4 regions of the Anaerobacillus sp. CMMVII genome follow, and region 1 is predicted to be linked to each of the others. Evidence: riboswitches for the same ligand, from Rfam matches in the RefSeq annotation. Region 1 holds a riboswitch; each other region holds the start of a gene.
The links. A riboswitch is a leader RNA that binds a small molecule or an ion and turns the genes downstream of it on or off. The one in region 1 is predicted to bind cyclic di-GMP.

Region 1 (3,134 bases):
CCGTCATTTTTATCAGTATACGGTTCCTGATTTTGTAAAAATTGAACAAAACCCGCTTTTTGATTCTGATCACGATGATTTCCGATTACCCAAGGCAATAAACGAAAGAATATCTCGTCATTTTTTTGAGTCACTTGAAATAAGTCGATCAGCACATCAAATGCTTGCAGTTTTAGGAGGGAAAGCACCTCATAATCATGGTGTGTTTATCGGTGGAATTACCACCCAAGCAACAGCTGAAAAAGTGGTCCATCTCGACTCTACCTTGCAAAAAATTACTTCGTTTATTGATGAAAAAATGATTCCAGATGTATATGACATTGCCAATTATTATCAAGACTATTTCAGATTGGGTGGTGGATATGGAAATTTACTTACTTATGGATCATTTAACAATTATAAAGAGCTAGGTACGCTATATGTTGACCCACTTGTCTCAACGCCTTTGGCTGTTGAGACGTTTGACGAAACGAAAATACAAGAAAAAATTGATTACTCTTATTACTCATCAAACGAAAATGTATATCATCCTGAAACAACAGTACCAGAGCCTGATATGAATAAAAAAAGGCGTATTCATGGGTGAAGGCACCAAGGTATAATAACCTACCTTTTGAGGTTGGTCCTTTAGCTAGATTAATATTAAGTGGAAGCTATAATCATGGAATTTCTGCTATGGATCGGACCATAGCTAGAGCATTAGAAGCAAAGAAGATTGCCGAAATCATGAAGGTACTATTGCAGCAAATCATTCCAGATATAAACTTACAAAAAAAATATGAAATTCCCGGTACAGCTAGTGGTAGAGGCTTAGTTGATACAACTAGAGGAGCACTTGGACACTGGCTAAAAATTAATGAGAAAAAACTATCATTCTATCAGATTATCACTCCGTCCACGTGGGATTTTTCGACTAGAGATAATAATGGATTTAGAGGAGTCGCTGAAGAGGCTTTAATAGGCACACCGATCGAAGACCCTGACAATCCTGCAGAAATCGGTAGAATTCTGCGATCTTTTGATCCATGTATGTCATGTGCTACACATGTCTATAGTCCAGGAAAACAAGTGAAAACAATAAAGGTGTTTTAATGGAAAGGATTATTGTGCTAGGAATTGGCAATCAATTAATGATGGATGACGGGATTGGAATTTATCTTGTAGATGAGCTAAGCAAAGTAAACGTAAATACAAGTATTTCATATGTAGTTGGCGAAGCAGATATTGACTACTGTTTGAAACAAATAGAAGGAGCAACTTTTATTATTATTGTTGATGCTGTTTGTTCAGGCGGAGAACCTGGAGACTTGAAGGTTTTTTCTCTTGCCAACTTGCACGAGAGCAAACCACTTGATATATCTCCTCATAATCTTCATTTATTTCAAGTTTTATATCATCAAAGAGAAACTCTAAAAGGGTTCCTTATCGGCATAGAACCTTATCGGATTGAATTTCATATCGGCCTTAGCGAACCGTTAAAAGAAAAATGGGATCAAATCTTGAGTACCGTTCAACAGACGATAGAATGCCTAATTGATGGTTATTAATAAAGGGGTCTGACCCCCGCTGCACTAAAGCATTAACGCAGTGGGGGTCAGACCCCTTTTATTGGGTACCCTACGTTACTTTTTTCGACGCAATTCACCAAAAATACAATGTAATTGTTTCATTATATGGTAAACTAAACATAGTAAAACGATTTAAAACTAGATTAGTTCATGCTACCAACTGCTATTAAACTAAGAAATTTGTAATGTTTAGATATAGTTTCATATAAAGAGCAAACTCACTGAAAAGGGAGGACGCAAAGCTTCAGACCTAAAGGTTGAAATACCTAAGGTGGCTGGGTTACCAAGGGATAACCGGGCTAAAGTTATTTCTCTAAGAGATAGCTTTTTGTTTTGATTTTGGAAAACTGTGGGGGATTACGATGATTACAACAGGACGAATCGCGGTACTTATTCCTATTATTAATGTCCTAGTATTTTTCGGTTGGAGCTTTCTCTTTAAAGAAGATGAATGGCTGAGAACAATTGGAGCTGTTGTGTTTCCGGTGATTGGGAGTATAATCAGTTTTTTTTGGATTGCAAGAGCGTTTCAAAAGTCAACTGGTGAAAAAAGGACTTTTTGGTTACTTCTTGGCTTGGGAATCCTTTTTAATGTTAGTGCAAACTTACTTTGGTTTTATTCACTAATGATAAACGGAATTACGTTTTTCTCTAATACCTCTTACTTGTTATGGGTCCTAGGTTATATTTTCTTTTTACTTGGCTTAACGTATAAAACAAAAACAATTAGTACCTCCGTTTCCAATAGTCCCTATCTATTTAATTTGGTCGTGTTTATGACAGTGGCTATCGGTATTAGTATTCATTACCTGATTAAGCCGATTTGGCTTCTTTGGGATAATTCCTTTCTTGCTAGGATTTTAACGATATCCTATCCAGTTACTGACCTGAGTATCTTGTTTCTAATTACATATTTATATTACCTTTCTAAGTATACTAAAGAAAGAAAACTCGTATTTTTTCTTGTTGTTGCATTCTTCTTTCAGATTTTGGCTGATTCTTCTTTTCTGTATTTATTAGTTACAGATAGTTACAGAGCAGGAAGTTATATTGACTCTTTTTGGGTAATAGCGATAATGTTTATTGGATTCGCTGCTCTATATGCTCAGAAAAACACGACTGAAGATACATGGAAGTTTCAAAATAAGATTGAAAACCATGAGTCGCTTTTCCCTTATGGTAGTGCAATTATATTATTATTTTTTGTCCTTCATAGCTATCTAGGAAACTTAAATGCTTTAATCATCGGCCTAAGTCTAGCTTTCCTGATGATCATTATCCGTCAACTATTTATTATGAAGAAAAATAAAAATTTAATGAGTGAATTTGAGTATTTGGCTTATCACGACTCTTTAACTGGATTAAAAAATCGCGCAAAGTTCAATGACGATTTGTCTAAGTTAATGGAGAGAGCTAAACGATCTAATGATAGCGTCGGTTTAATACTATTTGACTTGGATCGTTTTAAATATGTGAATGACACCCTTGGTCATTATACAGGAGATATGTTACTAATAGCTGTTTCGGAGCGTTTGAAATTAAGTATTGAGGGAAATAATTGGTTTT
Region 2 (3,134 bases), on a different contig from region 1:
TTGGTTTGTTTTTCTTTTTCGAATTGCTGCAGCGACTTCTCTACTTCAAATGGAGATTCAACGTTATCTTCATAATACTCGTTCATCGATAAGTGCTTTTCATTCTTTCTTTTCTAAAAAAGTCAATCAAGTCTCGTTTAATAAGTAAGTAAACATAATTTAGGAAGGTTCTTCCTTTGATTGCATCATACGTATCAATCGCCTTGTTTAAAGCAATCAAGCCAATGCTAGCCTCTTCTTCGCTCAGCTCACAAACTTCTTACAAATGTGGCCAACAGTATTGAGCACGTAAGGCTTGTAATGAGCAATTAATCGTTCGCGAACGAGATCATCTCCATTTTGGGCACTGGTGTTGCTTCAATGACCTCAATGTTTTCCATCCCCCACGCCTCCTTTATCAAACTGACATTGCTATCTATAATACTATCGCTTGATAAAGGATTTAATTCAAGTGAAATGGGCTGTTACATTTAATTACCAACATTTTAAATAGGTAGGGCTAATGAACTATTGATACGACCTAACAAGTAAAATGATCATATCGTATATTTTTAAAAAAGAGGCTAGAGACTGTGATATATTAGATAATAATACTTATAAGCAAACGATTGTCACTGCAAAAACAGTAAAAAAGAACGATGAAAGAGATTGACTGAGTGCTAAGGATTATCTTCAGTTAGTTAGTTTTTCCATTTAGCTTTTTCTACGGCACGTTTTGCTTTTTCAGCTCCTTTTTCTTGAGCTTTATTCGCCTTTTTAAGCCTTTCTCTGCTTTTTCATTTGCTTTTTTCATCGCTTTTTTCATCGCTTTTTCTGAGCGTTCCTCATGCTTTTTTCACTTTTTTGTCTGCTTGATATTGTTTCTTTCAGCTTTTCAATCGCTTTTTCTAAATGCTTTTCGCTTTGCTCTGTTTCATCCTCTTTTGCTTCAACAAACTCATTCTCACTAAGTAATCTCTTCTAATTTTCTTTAGTTCCTGCTTCCAACGCTTACCGGCTTTCAGCATGGCTCGCTCTTGGTTTTTAGGGGCTTTTCTAATTCCCAGCCTTCAACGCTTGCTCTGGTAAATGGTCACGCTCTAGTAGCGCGATTAAACTGACTTCTTTTTTCTATAATTTCATTAATGATTCTCTAAGTTCGTTTACGTCTTCACCTGCTTCTTCTGCAGAAGCCGTTACATTTTCAGTAGCTGTAACTACCTCAATAAAATCTGTAACTAAATGTTCAATCTCCTCTTCATTACCTTCAGTTGCCACTTCCTCTAAAACGATTAGGCGTCTTTCAGCAAATTCATCATGAAGTAGAACCTTTTCAACTTCATCCTCAGTTAAGTCTGCTGTCGCTTGTTCAATTAATCCAATTGTTTCATATAAATCTGATGTAATGTCCAAGCTACTATCATTGTTTGCCAATACCGTTCCCCACCTCGCTAAACCACCTACTAGGACCAATGTTGATACGACTTTTTTCATGCTCTTAACCACTCCCTGTTGCATTAATAAAATTTAATATTTTCACGAAAAGTCTCAATTTTATCTAGGTTCGCTTCATACGTTTCATTAGGCGTCAACACCGTAATAATCACATACCGATCAGGTTTTTCTTCAACCCATACTTGAGTTCTAATGCTTTCCTTGTCTGTTCGTTTTCCACGAAATGAAATTCAGACCTTCACCGATTACTGTTACTTCTCCTGCACCAGCGAGTAGCTGTTTCTTTATTTCTGACACTCTATAAGCTTTAGGAATAACTGAAATAATTGCCACTAGCTTCTCGCTGTTGAACTGGACATTTTTAGCAGTCTCTTTCTCAATTTGCCAACCATCTGCTGTTTCAATATAGATACCCCACTCGGAATTTTCATAAAAGTAATTCGAGGCATCCTGCTCGTTGTCGTTGGTATTCACTTGTTCTTCCGTTGCTTTGCTACAACCTACTAAAGCTAGGAAAATGATGATGAGAAATAAATGTACTGCCTTTTGACTCATAAAGCCACCTCAAATTCACTGAATATCTTATGGCAACTGGCTGACATAGGCTTCCCCTTAGTCCCTATAGCTTTGCGTCACCACCTTTCAATGGCTTTGCCTTTAACTTATTTTCTTGGTCTCGTTTATCTATACGGGAGATTTTTTATTTTTGAGGGGGAGAGAAATTTTTTTCGAAAAAATTTTAAGCACTCATTATAAGGTTGAGGTTATACGATACATGTAACCTAGAGAGTAATTAAAATTAATCGCTCGTTTCTAAAAGATTGTTGCTATTAGCTTTCGTAAAATCACAAAAGCCGGATTTTTACACAAAATACTAAGAATTCACCACTAATTTAGTAAGTATTGCTCTTTTCTTAATAAATTTATTGGGTGATTTCTTCATCTAAGGTATTTTTCCGATATTTTAGAGTAAAAGCAACAAGTTTTTTTGTGCGACGAGTAACCGCAGGAGCAATGTTTACGAAAAGAGCCTAAAATAAAAGGCACATAGATAAACTCTATGTACCCTTATGGTGCTACTTTCTTTTTTATATAACTTGCGAACCGCACCAAAAGCGATAAAGCCACCATTTATTGCCGCAAAAGTTCCAAGCAAAGCCAAGTTTGCTCCTGTTTCTTCATATTCATGATCATGTCCATCATCACCATGACCATGACCATGATCATCTTCGTCATCATGACCATGGCCCTTTTCTCTGACAGCCAAGGCGCGCTATCAACATCATGACCATCATCATCTTCATCACCATGAGCAAACACTTGAAGTGGTAGTATAAGTAGAAAAATGAAAAATAGTACTGAAATCATTCTATCTCTGTTTTTCATTCCTTCTCCTCCAATATTTTGTATTATATAAGCCAATTTCAAAATTCCAATAGATCAGCGACTAATTTAGTGGCGGGAAAATGGATGATGAAACTTTATTATTAATAGAATAAAGAGAATGTGTGAAGAAACTAACAAGAAAGTTTGGATAAATTGATACATTCCTGTGGCAATGTTTTAAACAAATCTTTTTATCTAGAATTTCGAGCTAGGGACATCCCAAAGCTTTCGAAAGTCGCTCCTACGGTACGAAAGATCAAGTCGAAGGCCTGTATCCTCTATTAGAATATTTTCACGGCGTTCTTGATAAAAAT
Region 3 (3,134 bases), on a different contig from region 1:
ATTAAAAAGATCGCTAATCATTGGGCAATGATTAGCGGTCCTTTTGTTTGTTCTAACTTTCACCATTATGGAAGTTAACTATAGATTTCCCTTAATACGACCAATGATAAGAAGTAAACTTTCGAACTGAAACTATTTACAGGAGATACCCCTCCGCTTTAAAGCTTTACCTCGGTGGGGGTCAGACCCCAATGAAAGTCCCAAACATTTTCGAATAGGACATTCTAGCAATCTCATAAACTTTATAAAAACAGAAAGGATTTGAGATAAGGTGTTCATGGCGAAATATTTATCTGCTAATCAGATCAATGTCAGGCATCAATATTTGCCAACTCGTAACACTGCAAGTAAGAAACTCCCTATTCTACTAAAATCAAACCGGCCACTAATACATGTTTTCAAGGACAAGATTGGAAACTACTTTTTGTGGAAAGGTATTGAGGTTTACCAAACCTTAAAGGTACTAAATTCAACTCTGAAAATTCCATGCCAAATACATCAAGGACCAGCCAATGAATATCAGTGGACACTTAAGCTCCTTCAATCTTGTTATCTGGAAAATAGTTATTGGAAAGTGAAAATGGAATTAATTAGGAACTTACTTAATGATGATAAAAAGACTGCGGAACAAATATCTGAGGATAGTGGGATTGAACTGAAGGAAATAAAAAAATACCTTATTCAACCTGATGTTCCGGATGACTATAAGGAACTCGCAATTTCAAACGGCAAACACACCCTAGTAAACAGTATATGTAATAATAAAAAACTAACCGATGAATGCAAAACATTACTTTATGAAGCGGTTTTCCACTATTCTACTCCTATAACTTTTGAGCAATATAACCTCTTTAAGAAATACATTAGAGACGGATACCAATTTGATCCTTCTGAAGCTGGTTCAATGGTGAAACTAAAGGAGATTGTTAATCAAAATGCTGCGTTAATTTATTACTGGTCTTCACTAAATTCTGGCAGGTATTACTTATATCCAAGGCTATATTTTAAAAGAAAGAATGACGAAATAACTAAAAAAACCAATCTATTAAGTTAGCCCTGTAGAGAGCCCTCTCCACAGGGCTAATTTTTGAGAATGAGTTTCCCCTGCTACGGGGTAGCTTTACTGCTTTACCGCTTCACTCCCCTGGGGGTCAGACCCCCATCCCCCCTCCCATCCCCTATCCCGCGACAAATTTCACAAATTCTGTCACCAAAACTTAAAATTATGTAGTGAATTAGTCCCTAATCATGGTATATTTATGTAAACAAAGATTTCCATTCATAGTTAAATATAGTAAAGGCAAAACTGCGGAAACGCAGTGACGCAAAGCTAAAGGGGCTAAATCATCGATTGATATGCCAGCCAGTTACCGTATAGTCAAGTAGACCACAATCTAACATACCCTTGCTTACGGGTGTGTTTTTTTCATATTTAAGGGGGATAAATCGTGCAGATAAGTTTCATTCAACAAGAGAACCAACAACTAGAAGTTGAGCAATCTCACTTTATTGTAGAAAAAAATAAGATTGTAGATATAAGTTCCGTTCTTGCATGTAACTTTAGATATCGCAAAGAACAATTGATTGGCAGGAATTATCTTGACTTATTCGATCAGCAAGACCAACGATTTCTTATCAACCAATTAAATAACGTCTCCTCCCCTTTTGTCGTTAGAGGAATAAAAAGTGATGGAACCTTAATTTCCATTGAGATAACCAAATCGATACCAATATGCCTTAATGGCAAGAATTATACATTAGTTCAAGCAACCGAAAAAAACACACAACAATTAATTAACCTTGAAAAACAACAGATAAAAATGCTTGTTCATGGTCTCCCTATCGCAACTATCATACTCAATTTAGATAAAAAAATAGAGATATGGAATGAAGGTGCAGAACAACTATTTGGTTGGAAGGCATTAGAAGTTGTCGGTAAAACGCTACCATTTCTGAAAGATGGTGATGAATTTCATAGCTTCTTTGAGCTTACAACCAAAGGAAAATCAATTTCAAATCGCGAGATTACTCGGCAGAGAAAAGATGGTTCATACGTTGATTTATGGATTTCGACAACCCCCTATTATAACTCTGAAGGAGTGATTTGTGGGTACGTAGCTCTTTACCAAGATATAACTGATAGAAAAAAAAGTGAGCAGGATATTCGTGATATAAAATATGCACTGGACCAATCTGCTATCGTCTCTGTAACGGATGCAAATGGGAAAATTTCTTATGTAAATGATAAATTTTGTGAAAAATATCAATACCCGCGAGAAGAAATGCTTGGACAGGACCATCGAATTATTAATTCAAGATACCATTCGAGTCAATTTTTTCAGGAACTTTGGGGTTCTGTAGCCAAAGGAGAAATTTGGCGGGGTGAAATTAGAAACAAAGCAAAAGACGGTACAATTAGCTGGATGGATGCAACGATTATCCCGTTTCTTAATGAGAAAGGTGTGCCTTATCAGTACATTGCAATTAGAAGCGATATTACCGAACGCAAGAAGATAGAAGAAGAAATGATCTATAAACAAGAGCAAATTCGCCTTGGGGAAGAACGGTTATATTCACTAGTTCAACACTCCAATGATCTAATCACGATCGTTGATCAAAACGGAATTATCACCTATCAGAGCCCGTCTGTTGAAAAGTTAGGCTATAAAATTGAAGATTTGCTTGGAAAATACGTATTTGATTTAATCCACCAGGAGGATAAGCCATTCGTCAAAAATGACTTTCTTTCAGCTTTAACTAATGTAGAAGGACAAACAGCGTTTGAATGTCGTATTAAACATTGCAATGGCTCATGGCGCCACTGTTCAGGAACCTATACGAATTTCCTTAACGAACCAAGTATTAACGGGATTGTCATTAATTACCGCGACATCACTGAAACTAAAGATGCATTGCAGACAATCGAAAAAATGTCCTACCATGATTTTTTAACAGGACTTCCTAACAAGAAATTTTTTGAGATGAAATTTAATGAAGCCCTTGAAGAGGCCAGAGTACACAATACACAATTGGCTTTAATTCATTTAGATGTAGATCGATTTAATAGTATTAATGAGACACTAGGAAATGAGATTGGTGACCAATTATTATGCGAAATAGCTAACCGATTAAAA
Region 4 (3,134 bases), on a different contig from region 1:
ACAAAAAGACTAGGATGGCAAATTGTAGGTTTATTGGATTTTCAGGTTTTATAGCCGCGTTCAAGCCACCATTCATTTGCAATATACCTAAGCCAAGCGAAGTCGCAATCCCCATGACGGTTGCTATAACTGCTAAAATATCAATTGTATTTTTAACAACAGGCTTATTACCAGTGATAGGCTCAAGTGCTGTTGAAACCAACCCGTTCTTTTTTTTCCGAAATTGTAAAAAACCTATCACAAGACCGACTATAGCAAAGATCGCCCACTGACTGACACCCCAGTGAAAAAAGGAATAGCCCATAGCAATTCTTGCTGCTTCTATTGTTTGCCCTTCAGTCGCTCGAAATGGTGGTGAAAAAAAGTGACTCATTGGTTCGGCAACACCCCAGAAGACAAGACCAACACCGAATCCAGCTGAGAATAGCATCCCAACCCAGGTGAAAAAGGGGAATTCTGGTCGCTCTTCCTCTCCACCAATTCGAATTGCACCGTATTTACTAATGGCAAGACCTACTAAAAAGATAATAATGATAAAAACGGCAATTAGGTAAAACCATCCAAAGTTAACTGTCGTAAAGTTAAACAAGGCACCTGAAATTAGTCCAAACCCCCTCGGCATAATTGCACCTAGCAGGACTAGTACAAATATGACTGCAGCAGATATTGAAAAAACAGGATTTCTCCAGACTTCTTTTTTCATATTAAACCTCCTAAACATTTCAGTCCTTATATATTCCCCAAACCGACCAATTTCTTCCGACTATCAAACACTTTTTTTGTGATAAATTAGTTCCTTGGGAAATCTCACTAGGTAATTAGAAGCATTTCTTCTACACTTACTATTACAATGATAGTACCAGGTTGTTTTTTCCGAGGGCAAAGTTAGACATTTTTTTACAAATATTGTAATGTATTGTCGACCAAATATTGTATCATTTTACTAGATTTGGCAATATAATCGATTTATAAGCGTGATTTGAAAAATAACTTGGTGGCCACCGAAAACTATTCTTCAGACCGCTAAATCCTAACTACTACTCTAGTAATTAGGTAATTGGGACTAAATAATTTCGGGGAGCATAGAAATATAGCCTTTAATTGGACACTTGGGCTATATCGAGCTAGTAGTGTAACCGACCCGCAAGACGGGGATGCAATGAAGTATAGCCTATAATTGGACACCTGGGCTATATCGAGCTAGTGGTGTAACCGGCCCTCTTATTTAATTATGTCAAAAAATATTAAATTAAGAGGAGAAAAGGAAATGAAAAAAGCAAAAAAATTATCTGTAGTAGTTTTGACTTTGTTGCTTTCTCTTAGCTTGACAACTGGTGCCCTTGCAAGTAATGGTAAAGGTAAAGGCTTAGAAACTGCTCCTGGACAAAGCGCAAATTTCTCAAATGGTATTACAACATTGGTTACTACCTCTGAGATAGTAACTGAAGATTTAAGAGTTGATAGAGAAACCTCCGAAGAGTCTTCCACTGAGACCAAAAGCAGTACGAGTGAAGAATTAGTGGTAGTTGATACAAAAGTAGAAAAAGAATTTCATCCTGCACAAAATTGGTTTAGGTATGTAACTACTACTACTACTCAAAAAACTACTATACAATCATCTTGGGACGAGACTACGACAATTACTACTACTACCACCACTGAAACACCGCTTACTATTACAGAAACTACAGAAACTACTATCACGCACCGAGGTGCTCCGGGAAGTAATGGTAAAGTGTTAAGCGAAACTAGTTTGACTACTAAAGACGTTGTTGAAGGTGTAATGGAGGTTGTTGACATTCAGACCTCTGAGAAAGTTACAAAAGGCGATACTACTACCGAAGTTATTAATGTTACACTATTAACGAATGAGTCAAAAGGCGATTGGAATAAGTAATTAGTTTGATGCCTGGACCACCCTTTTAAAAACGCTGTAGAGTTCTTCCTCTACAGCGCTTTTAGTGTATAAAAAATAAGTATTTTAAAGTCTTGATAACTTATCGTTTAATAGCTTTTTCGGGCTTTGAATTTCCTTTTTTTGAGTCAAATAGTGACTCCAATACATCATTTCCAACCTCCGCTAGCTTCTTCTGCCCTTCAACTGTCGGATGAATATCACCCGCAATCACATATTCAGCTTGATTTGTTCCAAATGCTCCATAAGCATCGGCAACAAAAGCATCACCGTAAATTCCGTTTAACCCACTAATAACATGACCAAATGATTGGTTAATTCCTGGCAAAACTAGTTGACCTATATCGTGTAAAGTATCATTTACCTGAAAAGGATTATACACATTATAAATGACAATCGGTGCATCTGTTAGTGAACGAATTTCAGCAACAATAGAGCCTAAATTTTCAAACAAGTTACTTTTATTAATTTGATCTTGTAGATGATAATTAAACCAAAATGGGTCTCCACCACTTTCAGCATTAGCCACAGCTAACGCCTGCAACAAATCATTATTCCCAATATTCAACGTAATTGCATCGGCCTGCTTAATTGCTTGGCGAAATTTTTGTTCGTTTTCTACAGCATCTAACAGCTGATCTGTTCTCCACCCTGGCACGGCTAAATTTCGAACTCGCATATTTTTATCATCGCCGATTAGGTATGGAAAGGCGTCCTTAGAAGGTGAGTCATTGTCTTCACCAAGGTTATACCCATAAGGAATAGAGTCTCCTAAAGCTAGTAATGATTTTTTTGCATTGTCATTTTTGGCTAATACTGTTGTCGAAAATAAAAGTGTAATTGTTAACAATAAAACAAGCGAACGATAAATTGTTTTCATTCTTTCCCTCCTTAATAGTTAATAGAATCCTATTATAAAAGGGTCATTTTAATTTTACTGTCGATTAATAGAGCTTCTACTAAGAAAAGATGGGGTCTACTTAAAATATCGTTCGACAAAACATAAATACTGTGGCGAAATCCACTGTGACACCCAGAATAATCTTGTTTCACAAAATGTATCATGGAACTATACTTTATCTTTTCAACCTCACCTCGAAGTATCAAATACTACATTTTTTCTATTTACAAAACAAAAAAGCTGCTCCCAATACCATTGAGAACAACTCTTCTAAACTATATTCACATTTTGCGCATATTACCCTTTTAATGCGCTGGG

Region 2: it holds a riboswitch for cyclic di-GMP, as region 1 does, so the genes downstream of both, H1D32_RS08420 (hypothetical protein) here and H1D32_RS16960 (putative bifunctional diguanylate cyclase/phosphodiesterase) in region 1, are expected to answer to the same signal.
Region 3: it holds a riboswitch for cyclic di-GMP, as region 1 does, so the genes downstream of both, H1D32_RS07880 (EAL domain-containing protein) here and H1D32_RS16960 (putative bifunctional diguanylate cyclase/phosphodiesterase) in region 1, are expected to answer to the same signal.
Region 4: it holds a riboswitch for cyclic di-GMP, as region 1 does, so the genes downstream of both, H1D32_RS21790 (hypothetical protein) here and H1D32_RS16960 (putative bifunctional diguanylate cyclase/phosphodiesterase) in region 1, are expected to answer to the same signal.

Annotation. Positions count from the first base shown of each region.
Region 1 covers NZ_JACEHK010000013.1:75,553-78,686, forward strand. The annotation lists gene H1D32_RS16945 (nickel-dependent hydrogenase large subunit) at 1-586, shown strand, start outside; gene H1D32_RS16950 (nickel-dependent hydrogenase large subunit) at 583-1,092, shown strand; gene H1D32_RS16955 (hydrogenase maturation protease) at 1,092-1,547, shown strand; cyclic di-GMP riboswitch class I at 1,770-1,856, shown strand; gene H1D32_RS16960 (putative bifunctional diguanylate cyclase/phosphodiesterase) at 1,931-3,134, shown strand, end outside.
Region 2 covers NZ_JACEHK010000003.1:233,733-236,866, forward strand. The annotation lists gene H1D32_RS08410 (hypothetical protein) at 1-86, opposite strand, end outside; gene H1D32_RS25345 (sigma factor) at 83-247, opposite strand; gene H1D32_RS08415 (DUF5667 domain-containing protein) at 1,111-1,473, opposite strand; gene H1D32_RS08420 (hypothetical protein) at 1,624-1,989, opposite strand; cyclic di-GMP riboswitch class I at 2,018-2,100, opposite strand; gene H1D32_RS08425 (hypothetical protein) at 2,566-2,820, opposite strand; gene H1D32_RS08430 (hypothetical protein) at 3,113-3,134, opposite strand, start outside.
Region 3 covers NZ_JACEHK010000003.1:123,035-126,168, reverse strand. The annotation lists gene H1D32_RS07885 (hypothetical protein) at 278-1,054, shown strand; cyclic di-GMP riboswitch class I at 1,290-1,375, shown strand; gene H1D32_RS07880 (EAL domain-containing protein) at 1,449-3,134, shown strand, end outside.
Region 4 covers NZ_JACEHK010000017.1:56,387-59,520, reverse strand. The annotation lists gene H1D32_RS21795 (BCCT family transporter) at 1-703, opposite strand, end outside; cyclic di-GMP riboswitch class II at 1,068-1,151, shown strand; gene H1D32_RS21790 (hypothetical protein) at 1,268-1,897, shown strand; gene H1D32_RS21785 (GDSL-type esterase/lipase family protein) at 1,998-2,795, opposite strand; gene H1D32_RS21780 (NCS2 family permease) at 3,122-3,134, opposite strand, start outside.